One region of the Microbacterium sp. NPDC087589 genome, then DNA from elsewhere that is predicted to be linked to it. Evidence: predicted binding sites of a transcription regulator. Region 1 holds the regulator's gene; the other holds the start of a gene.
The links. Region 1 encodes LexA, which represses DNA repair genes until DNA is damaged. Its sites were predicted from a motif close to TCGAACANNTGTTCGA; they were not measured.

Region 1 (10,459 bases):
TTCCTGCAGGAGGAGCGACGAGAAGAGCCCGCACGTCAGGGCGGGCGTGGCCTGCTCAATCGCGTCGGCTTCTCGCTCGGACCCAATGCCCGTGAGCGAGCGGTCCGCGACGACGAGCATGCGGTGAGCCGTCACTGGCCGGGGCCCCGCACCGTCGCGGTCGTCAACGGCAAGGGCGGGGCGGGCAAGACGCCGGCGACCGTGCTGCTGTCAGCGGTCTTCGCCCAGTACGGCGGGGCCGGAGTCCTCGCCTGGGACAACAATCAGACCCGCGGCACCCTCGGCTGGCGCACCGAGACCGGAGCGCACGACCGCACCCTGCTCGAGCTGCTGCCGCAGACTCAGCGCCTGTTGGGAGCCCAGGGGCAGTCGGCCGATCTCGCGCACTTCGTGCATCACCAGCCGCAGGAGAAATACGACGTCCTGCGGTCGAAGCCGATTCGGCTCGCGCACGAGAACCGGCTCAGGCCCGCCGATGTCGACTCCATCCACGCGATCGCGGCCAAGTTCTATCGTCTGATCATCATCGACTCCGGGAACGACGAATCCGATCCCATGTGGTTGCGGATGATCGATCTCGCCGACCAGATCGTCGTCGCGACGACGACGCGCGACGACCATGCCGAAGCGGGGGCCCTGCTGCTCGAGGCGCTCGAGGACCGCGATGAGCGCTCAGCACGGCTCGCGCGGGAATCGGTGGTCGTCGTCAGCCAAGCGGACCCGAAGGCGTCGCCCGCAGCGGTGACAGACGTCATCGCGGGATACCAGCCCCTCGCGCGCGAAGTCGTCGGCATACCCTATGACCGCGAGATGGTCGACGGCCACCTTCGTCTTCGTGCACTCGCGGCGCCGACGCAGCGATCGTGGCTCTCGGCCGCAGCGGCCGTCGCACGCGGCTTCTGAAGAGCCGCGCCCGTCAGGCTCGCAGGCTGTCGACCCAGTTGCGGAGCAACTGGATTCCGGCCTCCCCCGACTTCTCCGGGTGGAACTGGGTGGCTGAAAGTGGTCCGTTCTCGACGGCGGCGAGGAAAGGGTCTCCGTATGTCGACCACGTGAGCACCGGCTGCGGGAACGGCGGAATCACATCGAGCTCCCACGACTGCGCGGCGTAGGAGTGCACGAAGTAGAAGCGCTCGTTCTCGATGCCCTTGAACAGCACGGAGTCGGCGCCCGGCTCCACCGTGTTCCACCCCATGTGCGGCAGCACGGGCGCGTTGAGTTCCGTGACCGCTCCCGGCCACTCGCCGAGCCCCTCAGAATCGTGGCCGCGTTCGACGCCGTGCGCGAAGAGAACCTGCATACCGACACAGATGCCGAGAACGGGGCGTCCGCCTGCGAGTCGACGGTCGATGATCTCGTCGCCTCCGTGCGCGTAGAGCGCGTCGCGTACGGCCTGGAACGCACCGACGCCGGGCACGACGAGACCGTCTGCCTCGAGCGCTTCCTTGCGATCGCGTGTGAGCACCGCGTCCGCGCCTGCTGCGACGAGAGCCTTCACCGCCGAGTGGACATTGCCCGATTCGTAGTCGAAGACGGCGACCCTGGGTGCCGAGCTCACAGCGCGCCCTTGGTCGACGGGATGCCGTCGACCAGCGGGTCGAGCGCCTTGGCCTGACGGAACGCCCGAGCGAACGCCTTGTACTCGGCTTCGGCTATGTGGTGGGGGTCGCGTCCTCCGAGCACCCGCACGTGCACGGTCAGTCCCGCGTTGAAGGTGATCGCCTCGAAGGAGTGGCGCACCAGGGACCCGGTGAAGTGACCCCCGATGAGGTGGTGCTCGAAGCCCGCAGGCTCCCCCGTGTGCACGAGGTAGGGGCGACCCGAGATGTCGACGACCGCCTGGGCGAGCGCCTCATCGAGTGGCACGAGCGCATCGCCGTAGCGGGAGATCCCCGACTTGTCGCCCAGCGCCTCGCGGATGGCCTGACCGAGGACGATCGAGATGTCCTCGACCGTGTGGTGCGCGTCGATCTGCGTGTCGCCGGAGGCGCGCACCGTGAGGTCGGTGAGCGAGTGCTTCGCGAACGCCGTGAGCATGTGATCGAAGAACGGCACCGACGTGTCGATGCGGCTTGCACCACTGCCGTCGAGGTTCAGTTCGAGCTCGACAGTGGACTCGGACGTGCTGCGCACACGCGTGGCTGTGCGCGGGTTCTGGGCGGGGGTGCTCATGAAGCCGATCCTATCGAGGCGAGAGCATCGAGGAACGCCGTGGTCTCAGCCTCGGTGCCCGCGGTCACGCGCAGGTGACCGGGGATCCCGACGTCGCGGATGAGGACCCCCTGATCGTAGAGCTGCTGCCAGACCTTTCCGGGCTCGGAGACCCCGCCGAACAGCACGAAGTTCGACCACGATTCGTGAGGCGTGTAGCCGAGAGCCTCGAGCGTCGCCGAGATGCGATCCCGCTGCTCGACGATCTCCTCCACCATGCCGAGCATCACGCCGGAGTTCCGCAGTGCGGCTACCGCCGCCGCCTGAGTGAGAGCGCTGAGGTGGTAGGGCAGACGCACGAGCCTCAGCGCGTCGATGAATGCGGGATCCGCCGCGAGATACCCCACCCGCGCGCCCGCGAAGGCGAACGCCTTGCTCATAGTGCGAGACACTGCGAGCCGAGGGCGCCCATCGAGCAGCGTGAGAGCTGATGACGCCTCGTGCGGCGCGAACTCCTGGTACGCCTCGTCGACGACGACGATTCCATTCGAAGCCTCGTACACGGCCTCGACGACATCGAGACCGAGCGGCGTGCCCGTGGGATTGTTCGGGGAGCAGAGCAGGATGACATCGGGATCGACCTCTCTCACCTGCGCCGCCGCCTCCTCGGGCGTGATGGTGTAGTCGGGCTGCCTCGTGCCGGCGACCCACCGGGCCCCGGTCCCCTTCGAGATCAGCGGATACATCGAGTAGGTCGGGTTGAAGCTGAACGCCGTACGACCCGGCCCTCCGAATGCCTGAAGGATGTGCTGAAGGACCTCGTTCGACCCGTTGCCCGCCCAGATCTGACTGGCGTCCAGGCCGTGGCCGAGATACTCGGCGAAGCCCTCACGCAGAGTGGTGAACTCGCGATCCGGGTAACGGTTGACGTCTCGGAGCGCGACCGCGATGTCGTCGAGGATGTCGCTGGCCACGGCGTCCGGAACCGGATGCGTGTTCTCATTGACGTTCAGGGCGATCGGGAGTGGCGCTTGAGGTGCTCCGTATGGCGTGAGCCCCCGGAGGTCGTCGCGAAGCGGCAGGTCGTCGAGTGATGCAGTCACCCTTCCCATGGTAGGCCGCGTTCACCTCACGGATGCCCGTGAGGACCGAGTATGAAGACGAACTCGCTCGATCGACCAGCGCAGGCGAGGCTCACTCTGAGTACTGCGCCGGAATCGCCAGATCCTGACCGATCTGCAGCGTTCCGCCGCGCAGCAGATTCAGACGCGTGATGTCGCCGATCACGTCACGCGGGTCGGCGCCGGGTGCGATCGACTCTGCGATCGACCAGAGAGTGTCGCCGGGCATCACGGTCACCGTCGCGAACGACGCCGTCTCGGTCTGCTCACCTGACGCCATCGCGCTGCCACCGCTGAGCGCTGCGAACGCGATCCCGACTGCGAGAGGCACTGCCGCGACGGAGAGCACGACGCGTCGACCACGCGCCGTCAGACGGAGCCGCGTCGCCGGGCGAACCGGAAGGACTGCTGCACTGCTGAAGGTAATGGTGCTCATGTCGTGCTCCTCTGCATCTACCGCGTGGGCGGTGAAGTTGGCGTAGCGTCCGCATCCGCGCCTCGGCCGGGAGCCGTGGATGCGAAGCTACGTACCGAAGTTATCTTCGAATTCGAACATCTGTCAAGCGTTCTTCGAAACAGAAGTGCGAGAATCGGCCGACACGCTCGAACAGATCTTCCACATCGGCGCGTTTCTCGGATACGGTTTCGATAGGACCACCCCACCACGGGCCTCCGACATTCGAACTGAGACGCCGGATCGCACACCTGAGGAGCACCATGAGCGACAACTCCGCCCCCGAGGCCGATTCCCCGCGCACTCGTCGCCGCAAGAACCTGAGCCCCAAGCAGATGGCGATCCTCGAGGTCATCCAGACGTCGATCAGTCACTACGGCTATCCCCCGAGCATGCGCGAGATCGGCGATGCCGTCGGACTCAAGTCGCTCTCCAGCGTGACCCACCAGCTGGGCCAGCTCGAGCTCAGCGGCTATCTGCGCCGCGACCCCGGAAAGACCCGCGCGATGGAGGTGCTGATCGACCTCCCCGGCACGAGCGGCGAGAACCCCGCCGATGTGGCGACGCCGGTCGGAGACGCCGCGCTGGTTCCTCTCGTCGGGCGCATCGCCGCCGGCGTCCCGATCACGGCAGACCAGCAGGTCGAGGAGATCTTCCCGCTCCCCCGTCAGCTCGTCGGCAAGGGCGACCTGTTCATGCTGAAGGTGTCCGGCGAGTCGATGATCGACGCGGCGATCTGCGACGGCGATTGGGTCGTCGTCCGTTCGCAGAACAGCGCTGAGAACGGCGAGATCGTCGCCGCGATGCTCGATGACGAGGCTACGGTCAAGGTGCTGCGGCGACGCGACGGCCACACGTGGCTGCTCCCCCGGAACTCCGCGTTCGAGCCGATCCTCGGCGACGAGGCGGTCATTCTCGGGAAGATCGTCGCAGTGCTGCGATCCGTCTGACTCCCTCCGCACGCGAGGTGCATGAACAGAGCACTCCCGAAGGCGTGAGGCCGCCGTCGTGATCGCACCGCGCGTGACGGCAAGCGCCGGTGCATCATAGGCTCGAACCATGTCGTCGCCATTCGGTACCTGGCCATCCCCGTTCACTCCCGATCGGATCGCCGCGTCGTCTCCGAGGATCGACGGCTCCGCCATCGTCGGTGATGACGTCTGGTGGGGCGAGTCGGTGCCTTCCGAGGGCGGGCGCCTGACTGTGCGCAGCTCCAGCGGCGCCGAGATCCTCCCCGCTCCGTGGAGCGCCCGGTCGCGGGTGCACGAGTACGGCGGCGGGGCATGGACGGCGGATGCCGAGGGCACGCTGTTCTTCGTCGATGCCAAGGATCAACGCGTGCATCGGATGCCGCGCGGCGGCGCTCCGACGCCCCTGACCCCTGCAGGGCCGGCGTACGGCGGCCTCCGCCTGCAGAACGGCCGCCTGTTCGCTGTGCGGGAGGACCTCTCGGTCGACCCCCACCAGCGCGGCATCGTCGAGATTCCGACCGACGGCTCAGCATCCGAAGAGCCAGCGCTCTTGACGGTTCTCGTGCAGGGAGGCTCGTTCTACGCGCATCCCGCGCTGTCGCCGGACGGAACTCGCACCGCGTGGGTCGAGTGGTCCGGCGAACGGATGCCCTGGCAGCACGCCTCGCTCGTGCTCTCCGACGGCACCGAGCGCACAGAGCTGCCCACACGGGCCGCCCTCCAACCGGAGTGGACGGACGACCAGGAGATCCTGTATTCCGACGATCCCTCGGGCCGCTGGGCGCTGCACCGACAGCACGTGGACGGCCTGCGAGCGGTCGGCCCCGCAGCGCAGATCGACGACGCTGACGCCGACACGGGATACGGTCTCTGGGTGCTCGGCAACCGGTGGTACCGACCACTCGCCGACGGCCGCATCGTGGCTGTCCGCACCAACGGACGCGACGAGGTGGTCGTCATGGAACGCGACGGCAGCGCCCGACGCCTGCTCGTCCCCGCCGACGGCCATGTCAGCGTCGACGACGTCGCGGGCTCCCGTGTGCTGCTCTCCGGCAACAGCTCGTCGACTGCGCCGGGCGTCTGGTGCGTCGACGTCGACTCCGGCGAGGTCGAGGTGGTCGCGGGAGCGACACCGGCGGACCCCACGTGGATGCCGGTGGCATCCGAGATCCTGGTGGATGGCGTGCACGGCCCCGTCCACGCCTTCGCCTACGAGCCGATGAATCCGTCGGCGTCAGCCGCAGACGACGAGCTCCCTCCCTACATCGTGCTCGTGCACGGTGGACCGACGGCTCACGTCACCGGCGCCGCGTCAGCGGCCATCGGCTTCTGGACCAGCCGCGGCATCGGCGTGCTCGATGTCAACTACGGCGGATCGACGGGCTACGGACGTGCCTACCGAGAACGGCTCGACGGCGCATGGGGCGTGGTCGACGTCGACGACGTCATCGCGGCGGCGCGCGGCCTCGCCGACACCGGACTCGCCGACCCCGATCGCATCGCGATCCGCGGGGGCTCGGCCGGCGGCTGGACGGTGCTCTCGTCCCTGGTGCGAGGCGGAACCTTCGCCGCGGGCATCAGCAGATACGGCGTGGCAGACCTGCGGATGCTGAGCGAGCACTCGCACGACTTCGAAGCGCACTACATCGAGGGGTTGGTGGGGCCACTGCCCGATGCGGAGGCCGTCTACATCGACCGCTCGCCCCTCACCCACGTCGATCGGATCGACGTGCCCGTGCTGCTCATGCAGGGCGCGGAGGACCGCGTGGTGCCGCCGTCGCAGTCCGAGGCGATCCGCGATGCGCTGGCGCAGCGAGGCGTGGATCACGAGTATGTGCTCTACCCCGGTGAAGGACACGGCTTCCGTGCGAGCGAGACCATCGTCGACGCGCTCGAAAGGGAGCTCGCTTTTCTCGGGCGCGTGTTCGGCTTCACGCCCTCGCGCTGATCACTCTCCGACGCGGTTGCGCAACCGCATGGCACGATCGGCCTCGCGGGTGTCCTGACGCTCGCGCAGGGTCTGACGCTTGTCGTACTCCTTCTTGCCCTTGGCGAGGGCGATCTCGACCTTGGCGCGTCCATCCGAGAAGTACAGCTTCAGCGGGATCAGCGTGTACCCACCCGCGGACACGGCATGCTGCAGCTTCGCGATCTCCTCGCGGTGCAGCAGCAGCTTGCGCACGCGCTTCGCCGAGTGGTTGGTCCAGTGCCCCTGCGAGTACTCCGGAATGTGCACGGAATCGAGGAAGACCTCGTTCCCCTTGACGAACGCATATCCGTCGCTCAGATTCGCGCGCCCCTGACGCAGCGACTTCACCTCGGTGCCGGTGAGCACCATCCCCGCCTCGTACGACTTCTCGATGTTGTAGTCGTGACGTGCGCGACGATTGGTCGCGATGACCTTCTCCCCGCGTTCCCTGGGCATGATTCTCTCCTGATCCGTGTCGCGCAGTGGTTCCAGAGCCCTGGTCGGGCGCACGACAGCCTGTCAGTCTATACCGGCGAGCCGGTCAGGTGCGAAGCCAGCGCCGGATCGCGAAGCCCGCCGAGAGTGCGGCCAGCACGACGCCGATGCCGATCAGCACCGGGACGACGACGACGGCATCCTGCATCGTCACCCACGTCGTGATGAACGGCACGCGCCCTCGCAGGTAGCCGTCGACACCGAAGTGCACTCCGGCGACGACAGCGGCGCTCGCGAGCGCCGAACCGAGGAACGCGGCGAACACGCCCTCCAGCACGAATGGCGTCTGGATGAAGCGGTTGGAGGCACCTACCAGGCGCATGATGCCGATCTCCTTGCGCCTGGCGTAGGCGGAGAGCCTGATGGTCGTGCCGATCAGCAGGATGGCGGCGATCAGCATCAGCGTGGCGATCCCCACCGCGATGTACGTGGCGACCGTCAACGCCGAGAAGAGCGGCTCGAGGTACTGCAGCTGATCCTGCACCTGCTCGACGCCGGCGACGCCGTTGAACGCCTCGGAGATCACCTGCGATCGACCGGGGTCCTTCATGGTGACGAAGAAGACCTCGAACGCCTGTTCAGGGGTGATCACGCTCGCCTGATCCTCGCCGAGCTGTTCGACGAGCTTGGCGTAGGTGTCTTCCTTGGAGTCGAAGCTGACCTCGCTGATCAGAGGGGCGAGAGCCTCGCCTTCGAGCTGGGCTCGCACGGCGTTCACCTGCTCGTCCGAAGCGCCGCCGTCGACGCAGGTGTCCTGTTCTGAGATGTCGGAACACATGTACACGGCGACCTGGGCCCGCTCGGTCCAGTAGCCGCGCATGGTGCCGATCTGCGCCTGCATGAGGATCGCGGCGCCGACGAACGTCAGCGACACGAAGGTGACGAGCACGACGGAGATGACCATCGAGATGTTCCGTCGAAGGCCACCGAGCGCCTCGGTGAGGATGAGTCCGATTCTCATGACGTCGGCCCCACTTCTTCGGTGCCGTCATCGGACAGGCCGAGGCGATCGGCCACGCCGAGCTCGGCGACGTCGACCTGCGGCATCGCGATGGGGTGCGTCCGAGGCGCGGCAAGGGCCTGGGCGGCAACCGCCTGCTCCTCGAGGGTGGGGGCTTCGATCGGGGCGGCCTGAGCCTCAGGTGTCTCGGATGCGGATGGCACCGCATCCGCGGATGCCCCTGCGGCCCTGCGCTGAGCGTCGAGCTCCTCAGCGAGCGCCGCGCGGACGACGGAGAGATCGGCGGTCTGTCGCTGCACCTCCTGCACCGCGGTGAGAGCAGCCGCAGCTGCGGCGCCGCGCACCTCCTCAGGGACGAGACGCGGGATCTTCGACGTGTCCCCATAGCCACCGTGCACCTCGTCTCGCACCATCACGCCGTCGCGGAGTTCGATCACTCTGCGCTGCATCTGGTCGACGAAACCCGCCTCGTGAGTCGCCATGAGAACAGTCGTACCGCCCGCGTTGATCCTCGCGAGAAGCTGCATGATGTCGACCGATGTCGCCGGGTCGAGGTTTCCGGTCGGTTCGTCCGCCAGCAGCACCTGGGGGCGGTTGACGAGAGCACGAGCGATCGCGACGCGCTGCTGCTCTCCGCCGGAGAGCTCGTGCGGCATCCGCTTCTGCTTGCCGTCGAGCCCGACCAGCGCGAGCGCCTCGGGAACGGCCTGCTGAATGAAGCCGCGTGACGACCCCGTGACCTGCAGACTGAAGGCGACGTTCTGATAGACGGTCTTCGAGGGAAGCAGTCGGAAGTCCTGGAACACGGACCCGATGTGACGCCGGAAGTACGGCACCTTGCGGTTCGCGAGCGAACGCAGGTCGCGCCCGAGCACGGCGACGCGACCTGTGGTCGGCACGTCCTCGCGGAGGATCAGCCGCAGACAGGACGACTTGCCCGACCCCGACGCGCCTACGAGGAAGACGAACTCCCCGCGCTGCACTTCGAAGTCGACGTCGGACAGAGCGGGCCGTGAGGTCCCGCGATAGCGTTTCGTGACGTTCTCGAACCGAATCATGGCGGTTCGAGCCTAAGTGCGCCCGTTCATCTGCTCGCGAGCGACACCCCGCGCAGCCCCCCTGAGTGTCGCACCGCACTGCTATACATGGAGGTGCCGCTCCATGCCGCCGCGTGGACGAGACTCCGAGGGGGAACCATGACGACGCCTGCAGGCTGGTACGACGACGGATCCGGACGCCAGCGCTGGTGGGACGGCACCCAGTGGACCGAACATTTCGCGCCCGTCGTCGAGTCTGCGGAGTCTGCGGAGTCCGCGGCCGACGCCGAGACCGCCGCATCGATCGCGTCTGTCGCTGCCGTCGAGAGCCAGTCATGGAACACCCGCGCGCCGTCCGATGCCGATGCCGATGCCGATGCCGATGCCGATGCCGATGCCGATGCGCAGGCTCCGACTGGAGCGCCCATCGACGAGGTCGCGGCTCCCGAGCCCGAATCCCCCTGGTCGACCACCGACGCTTCCGCTGCAGAGCCCGGCGCCGAGCAGGAACCCGGTTTCACCGCTCCGGGAGCCATGGCGCCGGTCGATGACGCCGTCCATCCGTATGGCGCGGACGCACCCTCCTACCCCGGTGCCGCTGCTCCCGTGCAGCCTCAGGACTACCCCGTGGCTCCCGGGTACCCGGGGGCGGCAGCGCCGAGCTACCCGGGCAATGCACCCTACGCGTCTGCGGGACAGCAGTACGGTGCCCCCGCGGGCTACCCGCCCGCATACGGAGCGACGGCCCCCGCAGCGCCCTCGGGTCCATCGATCCTCGGGCTCGTCGGGCTCGGGCTCGCGGCGCTCGGCACCATCCTGTCGTGCATCCCGACGATCTTCTGGCTCGGCTGGCTGCTGCTCGGCGTGGGCTTCATCACCTCCCTGATCTCGCTGTTCCTCAAGGGCAAGAAGTGGCCGGGAATCTCGGGCCTCATCCTCTCGGTGATCGGCGCGATCATCGCCGTCGTCATGTTCTTCGTCATCGTGTTCGCGACGGTGTCCGAAGTCGTCCGCGATCTGCCGACCGCACCCCCGTCGAGCGATTCGGACACCGGCAGCGGAACCGAAGAAGAGGGCACGGGCACACCCGAGGTCGTCGAGGGCGAGATGGGCTCCCCCGTACCGATCAATCAGATGGCCGCCACCAGCGAGGTGACGATCCACTCCGCCACCTGGGCGACGAGCGACGGCTCGAGCATCCCCTCGACGAACGGCGGCTATGTGATCCTCGACGTCACCTTCACCGGTGTCTCGGGCACGAGCTATCTGAGCGCTTTCAACTTCGGCATCGAGACGGCTG
Region 2 (10,459 bases), 110 kb from region 1:
GTCGTCGTGTCGGGTCAGACCGAGATCGCGCAGACCGCGACCGAGGGATGGCTTCCGGAGAACGCGCAGAACCGTATGGACACGCTGCTGACCTCGTCGTACAGCGGTGACACCGTGGTCGACGGTGTGCTGTCGCCGAACGACACCCTTGCTCGCGCCATCATCACGTCGGTGCAGCAGGCCGGCAAGCCGGTTCCGGTCGTCACGGGTCAGGACTCCGAGGTCGAGTCGGTGAAGTCGATCATGGAGGGCATCCAGTACTCCACGATCAACAAGGACACCGCGCTGCTCGTCGAGCAGTCGATCAAGATGGTCGGCCAGCTGCAGGCGGGCGAGACCGTCGATGTCAACGACGAAGAGTCGTACGACAACGGCGTGAAGGTCGTTCCGGCCTACCTGCTCGACCCGATCATCGTCACGAAGGAGAACGCCGCTGAGGCGTACGCCAACGTGCCGAGCCTCCTCGAGATCGTGCAGTCGTACCAGTAAGCGTCGAGTCCTCGCCGAGGGCAGACGAGGGGCCGCCCGGGTCATACGACCCGGGCGGCCCTTTGTCATCTCGGTCGATTTTTCACACGGTGCGCTAGCCCCAGAGGGGGTCGTCGGGATCGGGAGAGTCTGTGCCGTCGGCATCTGTCATGATGCGCGCTTCAGCGATCCACGACGTCAGAGGGCCGTCGCGGAGGAGATGAGGTCGCGGTGTGTCGAGCACAACGGAGGCGGTCACCTTGTCCAGCGGCTCATCGCTCGCGAAAATGACGACGTTGCCGAGTGGCCCTTCCGCATCTTCCGGCTCTGCGTCGAGCACGACAGCGATGTGATCGAACACGGTGCTCAGGGTCGCGGCCTGTCGTCGTGAGTATTCGAACGGATGCCCGTCGAGCAGGTTCACGGCGACCACGCCTGCTGCTGCGGAGCGCGCGGCGACCCGGCGATAGAACTCCTGGCTGGCCACACGATGCCGGATGACGGCGGCATCCCAGAGATCGACGACGGTGAAGCACGCCTCCACCCAATCGGTGTCGATTGCGGTGCGATACCTCGCTGCGTCGTCAAGTCCGGGGGACGGAGATGACTGCACCGGCGATGTCTTCTCATTCGGAAGAGCGGCGTCCGCGACCGTCCGAGCGTCACCGAAGATGACTCGTATGTCAGACCCGGGAGGCAATGGCAGCGCGTCGATGACGGCGGCGTAGAGCGCGGGTTCGAACTCCACCACCAGCTGAGGTGATCCGGCGCGCGTCGCCTGGACGTAGCGTGCCAGCGTGAGTGCTCCGGCCCCCAGATGCACGGTGAACAGCGGCGCATGGGGCTCGGCGGCGGCATCCATTGCGCGGGCGATGTGTTGGGTGTAGCTGTACTCGAGGTCGGTGGGCTCGGTGATCGAGACGACGGACTGCGCAATTCCATCCACGCTGAGCTCGAAGCGACCGGGTCGCCTTCTCGACTGCACCAGCTTTGCCTTGCGGTTGGCTAGTGAGAGCGAGAACAACCGGCGACTCCATGGCACCTGTCTAGTTTAAGCCGGAGGGGATCGGTCGGCCGCTGCCTCTCGAGGAGCAGAGTGGACCTTCGGGCTCGGGGGCTCTTTCTTGTCGGCGCGCTGCTGTGGTGCTTTCTTCAGCAGCCGATGCCGGCGGGATTCTCGTGACAGGTGTGGGCGACGAGCGCGGTGCGGGCTTCGAGGATGCGGATCTCCTGGGTGGCACCGGGCGTCGTGAGCTGTCCGGGAACCTCGATCCAGTCCCCGCCGAGGTCCACCTGCGCGGTGTATCGGATGTCCACTCGGGCCGAGTACACGCCGGGTTCGCGGTAGACGTGGCTGGTCGGGGTCGGCGTGAACTGCGCCTGGCCGAGAGCCTCCCAGGTCTGTCCCGGTGTCGTCAGTGTGGCCGAGCTGCCGTCGCCGTAGGTGTAGTCGTACCCGGCGGGGACGAACCGCACGCGCAGTGGCACGCCGAACAGCTCCCCGTCTTCGATCTGCGGCGTCGCAGCAGCGGTGAAGTTGGTCGGCATGCCGGCGATCCCGACGTTTCCGGGTTCGGCGGTGGCGAGGACGGATGCCGGCGCGAACCGCGCGAGGTCGGAGATGACGATCGTCGGGATGCCGGTCGCCGGCGGGATGGACGGGGACGGCGGTGGGGAAGCGGTCCGGTTCTGACGGGGTGCGCATCGCGTGGTGCCCGAGTCGTCCATGCACGCCGCGAGATCGATCGCCTCCTGGCTCGGTCCCGACGGTGCGCTGGAGCCGGATGGGCCGCCGGGGCCTCCGTTGCTGCGGCGTGCGTCAGTGTTCGGGTTGGTGCCCTGCTGCTGTTGCGTGCCCGTGATGGTGAGCGACGAGCCGTCCGTTGACCCGCAGAGGCCGACGCGAGACGCAGCTGTCGTACAGGTACTCATGCGTGCTGCGTCCGTTGTGACCGGGCCAAGTACAAGAAGAAGTCCGATGCAAACGGCCGTCACCTTGGTCAACATGTTGAGCCATCAACCATGGATTCGTTGGAGATGCGTAATGCGTCTCCCGCCCCGACGAAGACAACCCGCTGCTCGACCTTTTGCCCCCTCTCGAGCGGCGTCACATCCGCTCCCGACTTGTTGATCAGCGAGACATTCGAGACGTCCATGCAAACGATGCCGGTCATCGTAGGGAAGTCGCCGTCGATGTCCGCTGATTCTCCAAAGAATGCCTCGACTACCGCTACGCCGGAGACGTGCAGCTCGCTTGATGACAGAAGGTTCTGAGTGTCTATATCGCCCTCAAGTGCTAGACCGGTCAGGTACCGTTGCGGATCGGCGCCCTCCGTCCCGTTCGACCGTGCGTTCACTGCATCGTTGTAAGCCCGATACACCTCTTCCGCCGCCGCAAACGCCTCCTCTTCGCTGGCGAAGGCGGGCGTCGGAGTGGGAACCGGCGCCGCCGCCGGTGCGCAGCCGAGCAGCTGGCCGAGCGCGATAGCCACGATCACGACAACCGTTCTTCTTCCGCGCGTCGTCATCGGTCTGGGAGTTGGCGAGGGTCGCGAACGAGAAGAGGTCACCGCGCCACCGTAATGAAAACTTGCTCAACCGCGTCGCAGTTGTCCACAGGTCCGAACCAGCATGATCGCCTTCCTCAGAACGGCGCGCGTGCAGCATCCTCTGCCACGGTGAAGGTCACTGTGTTCGGTGCAGGAGGGGTGTCGACGTAGGTTCGGCCTGTCGGGCTCGTCCACGCCATGACCCCGCCGGGTTTCTGCTCGACGTGCCAGGGGGAGTGGTGTTTCAGGACGTGATGTCGACGACAGAAGGATGCAAGGTTTGTGTCGCAGGTGGCGCCACCTGTCGAGGCCGCATGATTGTGGTCGAGATCACATTTTCGAGCGGCGATCCCGCAGGTGGGGAAGCGACATCGTTGGTCACGCGCTCGCAGGTGCCTGCGCAGATGGCGATTCGGTCGATAGCGGTCGACCGCGAGCACTCGACCGCTGATCGGATGCGTCAGCACCCGGTCCCACCCCTTCGTCTGACCGGCGATCGTGCGTGCGGTGTCGACATCGATCGGTGACCGCCCGTCGAGCTCGGCGGGCGGCGTCGCATCGGCGTCAGACGCCGCGTCCGCATCGCTGTCCATCAGCGTCGTCACCGGCACCGTGATCTCGATACGCGCACTGATGGCGCCGAGCAGTCCGTCTTCGCTGTCGTGACCTGTCGGCTGACCGCTGAGCACGAGATCCGCGAGCAGATCGGCACGGATCTCATCGACCGTTCGATCATCCGGCTCGAACTCGCTGCCGTCGTGAGCTGCCTGTCGCTTCGCGCGCAGGGTCTCGTTGCGCAGCGCGTGCGCCATCTGCGAGATTCGGTCGAACATGCCGTGGACGAGCGCCGCGGGCGCGTGCGTGTGCAGCGCAGCCATCCCGTCTTCGCCATCCGTCACCCATACGCGTCTCTGAGACCTGGCTCGCCGGTGTCGCTCCGATACGGTCGTCGGAGCGAACCGCTCGGCCACTCGCCGCGCCGACGCGCGCAGACGGTTGGGCGACTCCACCTCGGCGATCGGGAGGATGATCGCGGAGTACTTCTCGCGATCGCTGGGCGACTCGATGCGTGACCCCGCGTCGACGATCACCCGGGAATGCGCCGGGCTGATCCGCCCCGCCCCCTGTGCCGCCCATACGGCCGGGAACCGATCGACCAGCAGCTCAGCGGCCGCCATCCGCCGCTCGATCGTGCGGTCGCTGACGTGCTGCACTGCAGCGATCTCGGCCGCGATCGTCCTGATCGAGTGGTCGCCTCGATCAGGGTGATCGCCCTGCTTGGCGATGTCGATCGCCAGCCGCCCGGCGATCGCCAGCAACCCGTCACGCGCGGCGCTCATGCTGCTGAGCGTCGCCTCCGCGACCTCTAGCGCGGCGACGAGATCGGCGAGATCCGCCATCTGTGCGTCGGTCGCGTCGAGCAGTGCTGTCATGTCCTCAAGTAGATCAGCAACCACCGACATTCGAAGATAGATACGAAACATTCCGATCCGGATATGGTCACGGAAAGATAACGAAAGCGTGCGACACTGGCAGAATGCTCCTCCACGCGACCGATACCGGGACGGGCCCGAGCACCGTGCTCCTGCTCCACGGAATGATGGGGTCATCCGAGAGCTGGTGGCGTCTGATCCCGTCGCTCACAGCAAACGGCCACCGCGTGATCGCCCTCGACCTCCCCGGTCACGGCCGTTCGGAACGCGATCCGCAGCTCACGATCGAGCGGGCGGCGGCCTCCGTGGTCGAGACGGTTAGGGATCTCGGGCCCGGGCGCCCATTCGCAGCCATCGGCCATTCCTACGGGGCGACAGTCCTCGCCGCGGCCGCCGAGATGCTGCAACCCGACCTGTGCGTGTACGTCGACGCGGCGCTCTCCCTGACCGGAGGCCGCGACCGAGCGGGACTCATAGCGCAGTACGCGCGCGACCGCAGAGCGCGCTTGACTCCGAAGCATCTGCTCGCATCCCGACCTTTCTACTCTCTGCAGGACGCCGAGGTGGAAGCCCGCGCCGCCGCACTCTTCGACCCGGCGACGACAGCATCTATCTCCTGCGATACGGATCACTCCTGGCTTCCCGCCGCCGGTTCGATCATCGTGCGTGCCGAGCCGAGCGCGTGGGTCAGCGACGAGGACGCCCGCAGATTCGCGGCGAACGGTGCCGATGTCCGCAGCATCCCCGGGGCCGCGCACACCATCTGGTACAGCCATTTCGACGAGTTCGCTGCCGCTCTCCCCGAGCTCTTCGACCAAGCGGGGCCGCACGCCCTGTCGTAGCCTCGGATCATGATGGCCGCGGCGAGACCCTCGGATGCGGTGCTCGCGGAGTTCGGAGTCCTCGCCACGCACCGCGAGGAACCCCTGAACCTCCCCGGCGGACGCGGCCTGACCTGGCGTGCGGCCGACATCGTCCTGCGCCCCTCGTCCGGAGACGGGGAGACGCTGTGGAAGGCGAACATCCTCGCGCATCTGCCGCACACCTCGGCATTCCGCACGCCGCGCCCGATCCCATCGGCGTCCGGAGGGTGGACGATCGACGGCTGGGAGGCCTGGCACTGGCTGCCCGGCCAGACCGATGAGACCCGTGTGACCGACGTGCTCGCCGCCGGCGCGGCATTCCATCGTACGGTCGCGGACCTCGACCGACCCGACTTCCTCGACGCCGCAGTCGACCCATGGGCGCGGTCAGACAGGATCGCCTGGGAAGAAGAGGATCTCCCGCCGGGCGGCACGCTCGAGCGACTCGCCACCGCCTTCCGAGCGGTGGACGCGCCGGCCCAGATCATCCACGGCGATCTCCTCGGCAACGTGATGTTCGAACAGGGTCAGCCGCCGACGATCATCGACTGGGCGCCGTACTGGCGTCCGGTCGGCTTCGCCGACGCGGTCGTGTTGGCCGACGCCGCGTGCTGGCATGGTCTCGCACCGTCGGAGATGCTCCGGCTCGCAGACGAGAGAGCAGACGGCCGTCAGTACGTCATCCGGGCACTCGTCTTCCGCATCGCGACCTTCCACCTCCTGGGAGTCTGGGATGCCGAGATGGAGGCACGCCACATTCCTGCTGTCACCGCAGCGCTCAGCTGACCGACCCACCCAGCGTGCCCGACTACCCTGGGGAGTGATATGGCACATCTTCTCGGGGCAGAAGCCCTTCATCTCGAATATCCGACGAGGGTCGTCTTCGACTCCGTGACCCTCGGCATCGAAGAAGGTGACCGCATCGGCATCGTCGGCCGCAACGGCGACGGCAAGTCCAGCCTCCTGGGCATGCTCGCAGGCCTCAAGGAGCCGAGCTCGGGCCGCGTCACGGTGCGCGGCGGCACGACCATCGGCGTTCTCGATCAGGCCGACACCCTCAGCGACGACCTGACCATCAGCGCAGCGGTCGTCGGCGACACGCCTGAGTACGAGTGGGCTGGCGACCCCCGCATCCGCGACGTGATCGAGGGGCTGCTGAAGGATCTGCCGTGGGATGCCCAGATCGGCTCCCTCAGCGGTGGCCAGCGCCGGCGTGTCTCGCTCGCCAAGCTGCTGACGGGTGACTGGGATGTCATCGCGCTCGATGAGCCCACCAACCATCTCGACGTCGAAGCCATCACCTGGCTGGCCGGGCACCTCAAGAAGCGGTGGAGTCCGAACTCCGGAGCGCTCATGGTCGTCACCCACGACCGGTGGTTCCTCGACGAGATCTCGACCGAGACCTGGGAGGTGCACGACCGCATCGTGGAACCCTTCGAGGGCGGCTACGCGGCATACATCCTGCAGCGCGTCGAACGCGATCGCATGTCGGCGGCCACCGAGGCCAAGCGTCAGAACCTCGCCAAGAAGGAGCTCGCCTGGCTGCGCCGAGGCGCGCCCGCTCGCACAGCGAAGCCGAAGTTCCGCATCGACGCCGCCAATGAGCTCATCGCCGACGTGCCCGAGATCCGCGACAAGATCTCGTTGCAGTCTCTCGCGGTATCGCGTCTGGGTAAGGACGTCGTCGACCTGCTCGACGTGAGCGTCTCCTACCCGAAGGAAGACGGGACCACGCGAGAAGTGCTGCGCGACGTCGAGTGGCGCATCGCGCCGGGGGAGCGCACCGGCATCCTCGGTGTGAACGGCGCCGGCAAGTCGACCCTGCTCGGACTCATTTCTGGAACCGTCGAGCCCACCACCGGCCGCGTGAAGCGCGGCACGACGGTGAAGGTGAAGACGCTCACCCAGCGCCTCGACGAACTCGAAGACGTGCGGCGCGAGCCGGTGCGTGTCGTGATCTCGCGGTTGCGCACCTCGTACACGATGGGCTCGGGCTCGAAGGCCCAGGAGCTCACGCCGGGTCAGCTGCTCGAGCGGCTCGGTTTCGACTCGGCCCAGCTCTCCACCCCGGTGAAAGATCTCTCCGGCGGCCAGCAGCGTCGACTGCAGCTGTTGCTCGTGCTCCTCGACCAGCCCAACGTGCTGATCCTCGACGAGCCGACCAACGATCTCGACACCGACATGCTGGCGGCCATCGAGGATCTCCTCGACTCGTGGTCGGGAACCCTGCTCGTGGTCAGCCACGACCGGTACTTCCTCGAGCGCGTGACCGACCAGCAGTTCGCGATCCTCGACGGACACCTGCGGCATCTCCCCGGAGGGGTCGACGAGTATCTCCGGCTGCGTCAGCTGCAGACCTCGGCGCCCGGCAAGTCGCAGACGGCCGTCAACACCGAGAAGAAGGCCTCCAGCCTCGACGGCGCCGCCCTGCGCTCGGCGCAGAAGGAGGTCTCGTCGCTCGAGCGCCGCATCCAGAAGCTCACGCAGCAGGTCGACAGGGCGAAGACGGCCCTGGCCGAGCATGATCAGTCGGACTTCGCGGGCCTCGGCGACAAGATGAAGGCGATCAGCGACCAGCAGGCTGAGATCGAACAGCTCGAACTCCGCTGGTTCGAGCTGACCGAAGAGCTCGACTGACGCGAGGTCTCGCCATTCGGCCGTAGCGGGAATACGGTGGCAGTGCGATGCGCTGTGCTCTGGGCGGGGTTCGATGCCATCCGGGATCGCACAGCTTGATCCTGCGGTACCCGGGAGGTTCGGATGGAAGGACTCGAGGTCACCGTCCTGATCGGACTCACGATCCTCGTGGGCACGCTGCTGGCGCCACGCGTGCGGCTCGCACTGCCGCTCGTGCTCGTCATCCTGGGCCTGCTGCTGGGCTTCGTGCCGCAGTTGCGTGAGATCCAGCTGCCACCCGAGACCGTGCTGCTGCTGTTCCTCCCGGTGATGCTGTTCTGGGAGAGTCTGACCACCTCGCTGCGCTCGATCCGCCGCGACTTCCGTTACATCCTGCCGATGAGCACGCTGCTCGTCGTGGCATCTGCCTTCGCCGTCGCCGGCATCGGGCTGCTGTTCGGGATGCCGTGGGAGACCGCCCTCATTCTCGGCGCAGCCGTCGCCCCACCCGATGCCACCGCGGTCGCCGCCCTCGGACGCCTGCTGCCCACGCGCATGTTTATGAAGCTCAAGGCGGAGAGCCTGACGAACGACGGCACCGCCCTGGTGCTCTACGCGATCGCGATCTCGCTGGCCATCGGCGGCAACGTGACGCCGCTGTCGGTGACGATGTCGGTGCTCATCTCGTACGTCGGAGGCATCGCCGCCGGTGTGGTGATCGCCGCGCTCGCATACCTGCTGCTTCGTCGCACCTCCTCGACGATCGTCATCAACGTCACGCTTCTGCTGATCCCGTTCTCGTCGTTCCTGCTCGCCGAGGTCGCGCACGCGTCCGGTGTCCTCGCCGTCGTGGTCGCAGGGCTCATCGTCGCGTACGTGTCGCCTCGCGTGACGACGGCCTCGTCCCGCCGCCAGGTGGCCGCAGCCTGGCCCTTCGGGGTCTTCCTGCTCAACGGCGCGCTCTTCGTCCTCATCGGTCTCGAGGTGCAGTTCGTCGCGCATGAGATCTCGGCGGCGGCGATCGGACGCCTGGTGCTGATCACACTGGCCGTGTGGCTGACGCTGCTGATCGTGCGCTACCTCTTCCAGGTGATGAACGCTCTGTTTCAGGGGCGCAACCCCGCGCGTCCGTCGCGAGGTGCGCGGGCGCGGTCGATGGCGGTGTCGACCGTCGCCGGCATGAGAGGTGCGGTGTCGCTCGCGATCGCGCTGTCCGTGCCCGTCTCCAGCGCTGCCGAGGGCGAGATCGCGGGGCGTGACGAGATCGTCTTCGTCACCGCCGGGGTGATCCTGCTCAGCCTGCTCGTGCAGGGGCCGCTCCTGCCGGCCATCGTCCGCTGGGCACGTTTCCCCGTCGACCACGCCGAAGACGAGGAGTACGAGCTGGCCGAGCGCACGATCTCGGGTGCGGCACTCGCTGCACTCGACGACCTCGCCGTCGAGCACGGAGTCGGACAGGAGATCCGAGACAGGGTGCGCGCCGAGGGCTATCAGATGCTCGAGTTCTCGAACGCACGCGCCCTGGCCCGCGAGCAGGCCATCGTCGATGCCGAGGCGCAGGCACTCGACGTGATGCTCGACGAGCCCGATCCGCTCGGAAGCGGCAGCTCGATGCGCGAGGCAGGTGCAGACGACGGAGCGGATGCCGTGCAGACGGCGGTGCAGATGCCTGAACCGACGCTCGTCGAAGACCAAGACGGCACCGACGGCGAGATCCGGACGCTGCAGATGCTCGCCACCTCGGTCGACGTCGACGTCATGCAGCGGTCGCCGCTGCTGCGCCACGAAGAGCACACGCGCCTCAAGCTCGCCCTCCTCGACCGCAAGCGAGAGGTGCTGCTCGGGCTGCGCAGAGATCGCACGGTCGACGACCTCGTGTTCCGTCGCATCTCGGCCAGACTCGACCTCGAACAGGTGAGGCTGCAGGGCATCGAGGACTACGACTGACGGCTGTGACGCTCTGTGACGCTCGATTGTCGCGCACCGCATCGCCCCGCCTAACGTATTCGAGTCCCCCAAGAGAGGAACCCGAACACTCATGTCCATCACAGCATCCCGTCGGACCACTTCCGTCATCGCCGCGCTCGCCGCGGTCCCGCTCTTCGTCGCACTCGCAGGCTGCGCCACCGCATCGTCCGACGCCGGTTCCGGCGACGGTGGGAACGAGACCGTCAAGGTCGGCGTCGTCGGCAAGGGAGACGCGCAGTGGGCTCCTTTCGTCGAGGCAGCCGCTGAAGAGGGCATCACGGTCGAGCTCGTCGACTTCGGCTCGTACGAGCAGCCGAACCCCGCTCTGACCGAGGGCGAGATCGACCTCAACCAGTTCCAGCACATCGTGTACCTCGCCGAGTACAACAACGCCTCGGGCTCTGACCTGACGCCGATCGGATCCACCGCGATCTACCCGCTCGGCCTGTACTCCCAGAAGTACGACGATGTCGACGACATCCCCGAGGGAGAGACGGTCGCCGTCCCGGACGACGCGTCGAACCAGGCACGCGCGCTGCTCGTGCTGCAGTCGGCCGGACTC

Region 2: ACIOU8_RS16350 (DUF222 domain-containing protein) is a predicted target of LexA. The motif match lies at 4,481-4,496, and genes of this name have one in related genera.

Annotation. Positions count from the first base shown of each region.
Region 1 covers NZ_JBIUWV010000008.1:35,049-45,507, forward strand. The annotation lists gene ACIOU8_RS15725 (MinD/ParA family protein) at 1-903, shown strand, start outside; gene hisH (imidazole glycerol phosphate synthase subunit HisH) at 917-1,558, opposite strand; gene hisB (imidazoleglycerol-phosphate dehydratase HisB) at 1,555-2,172, opposite strand; gene ACIOU8_RS15740 (histidinol-phosphate transaminase) at 2,169-3,263, opposite strand; gene ACIOU8_RS15745 (LysM peptidoglycan-binding domain-containing protein) at 3,346-3,708, opposite strand; gene lexA (transcriptional repressor LexA) at 3,990-4,676, shown strand; gene ACIOU8_RS15755 (prolyl oligopeptidase family serine peptidase) at 4,786-6,645, shown strand; gene smpB (SsrA-binding protein SmpB) at 6,646-7,122, opposite strand; gene ftsX (permease-like cell division protein FtsX) at 7,208-8,122, opposite strand; gene ftsE (cell division ATP-binding protein FtsE) at 8,119-9,180, opposite strand; gene ACIOU8_RS15775 (DUF2510 domain-containing protein) at 9,319-10,459, shown strand, end outside.
Region 2 covers NZ_JBIUWV010000008.1:147,377-157,835, reverse strand. The annotation lists gene ACIOU8_RS16370 (substrate-binding domain-containing protein) at 1-489, shown strand, start outside; gene ACIOU8_RS16365 (hypothetical protein) at 584-1,414, opposite strand; gene ACIOU8_RS16360 (hypothetical protein) at 1,621-2,400, opposite strand; gene ACIOU8_RS16355 (hypothetical protein) at 2,469-2,996, opposite strand; gene ACIOU8_RS16350 (DUF222 domain-containing protein) at 3,113-4,450, opposite strand; gene ACIOU8_RS16345 (alpha/beta fold hydrolase) at 4,555-5,292, shown strand; gene ACIOU8_RS16340 (hypothetical protein) at 5,302-6,099, shown strand; gene ACIOU8_RS16335 (ABC-F family ATP-binding cassette domain-containing protein) at 6,139-7,950, shown strand; gene ACIOU8_RS16330 (Na+/H+ antiporter) at 8,074-9,876, shown strand; gene ACIOU8_RS16325 (MetQ/NlpA family ABC transporter substrate-binding protein) at 9,968-10,459, shown strand, end outside.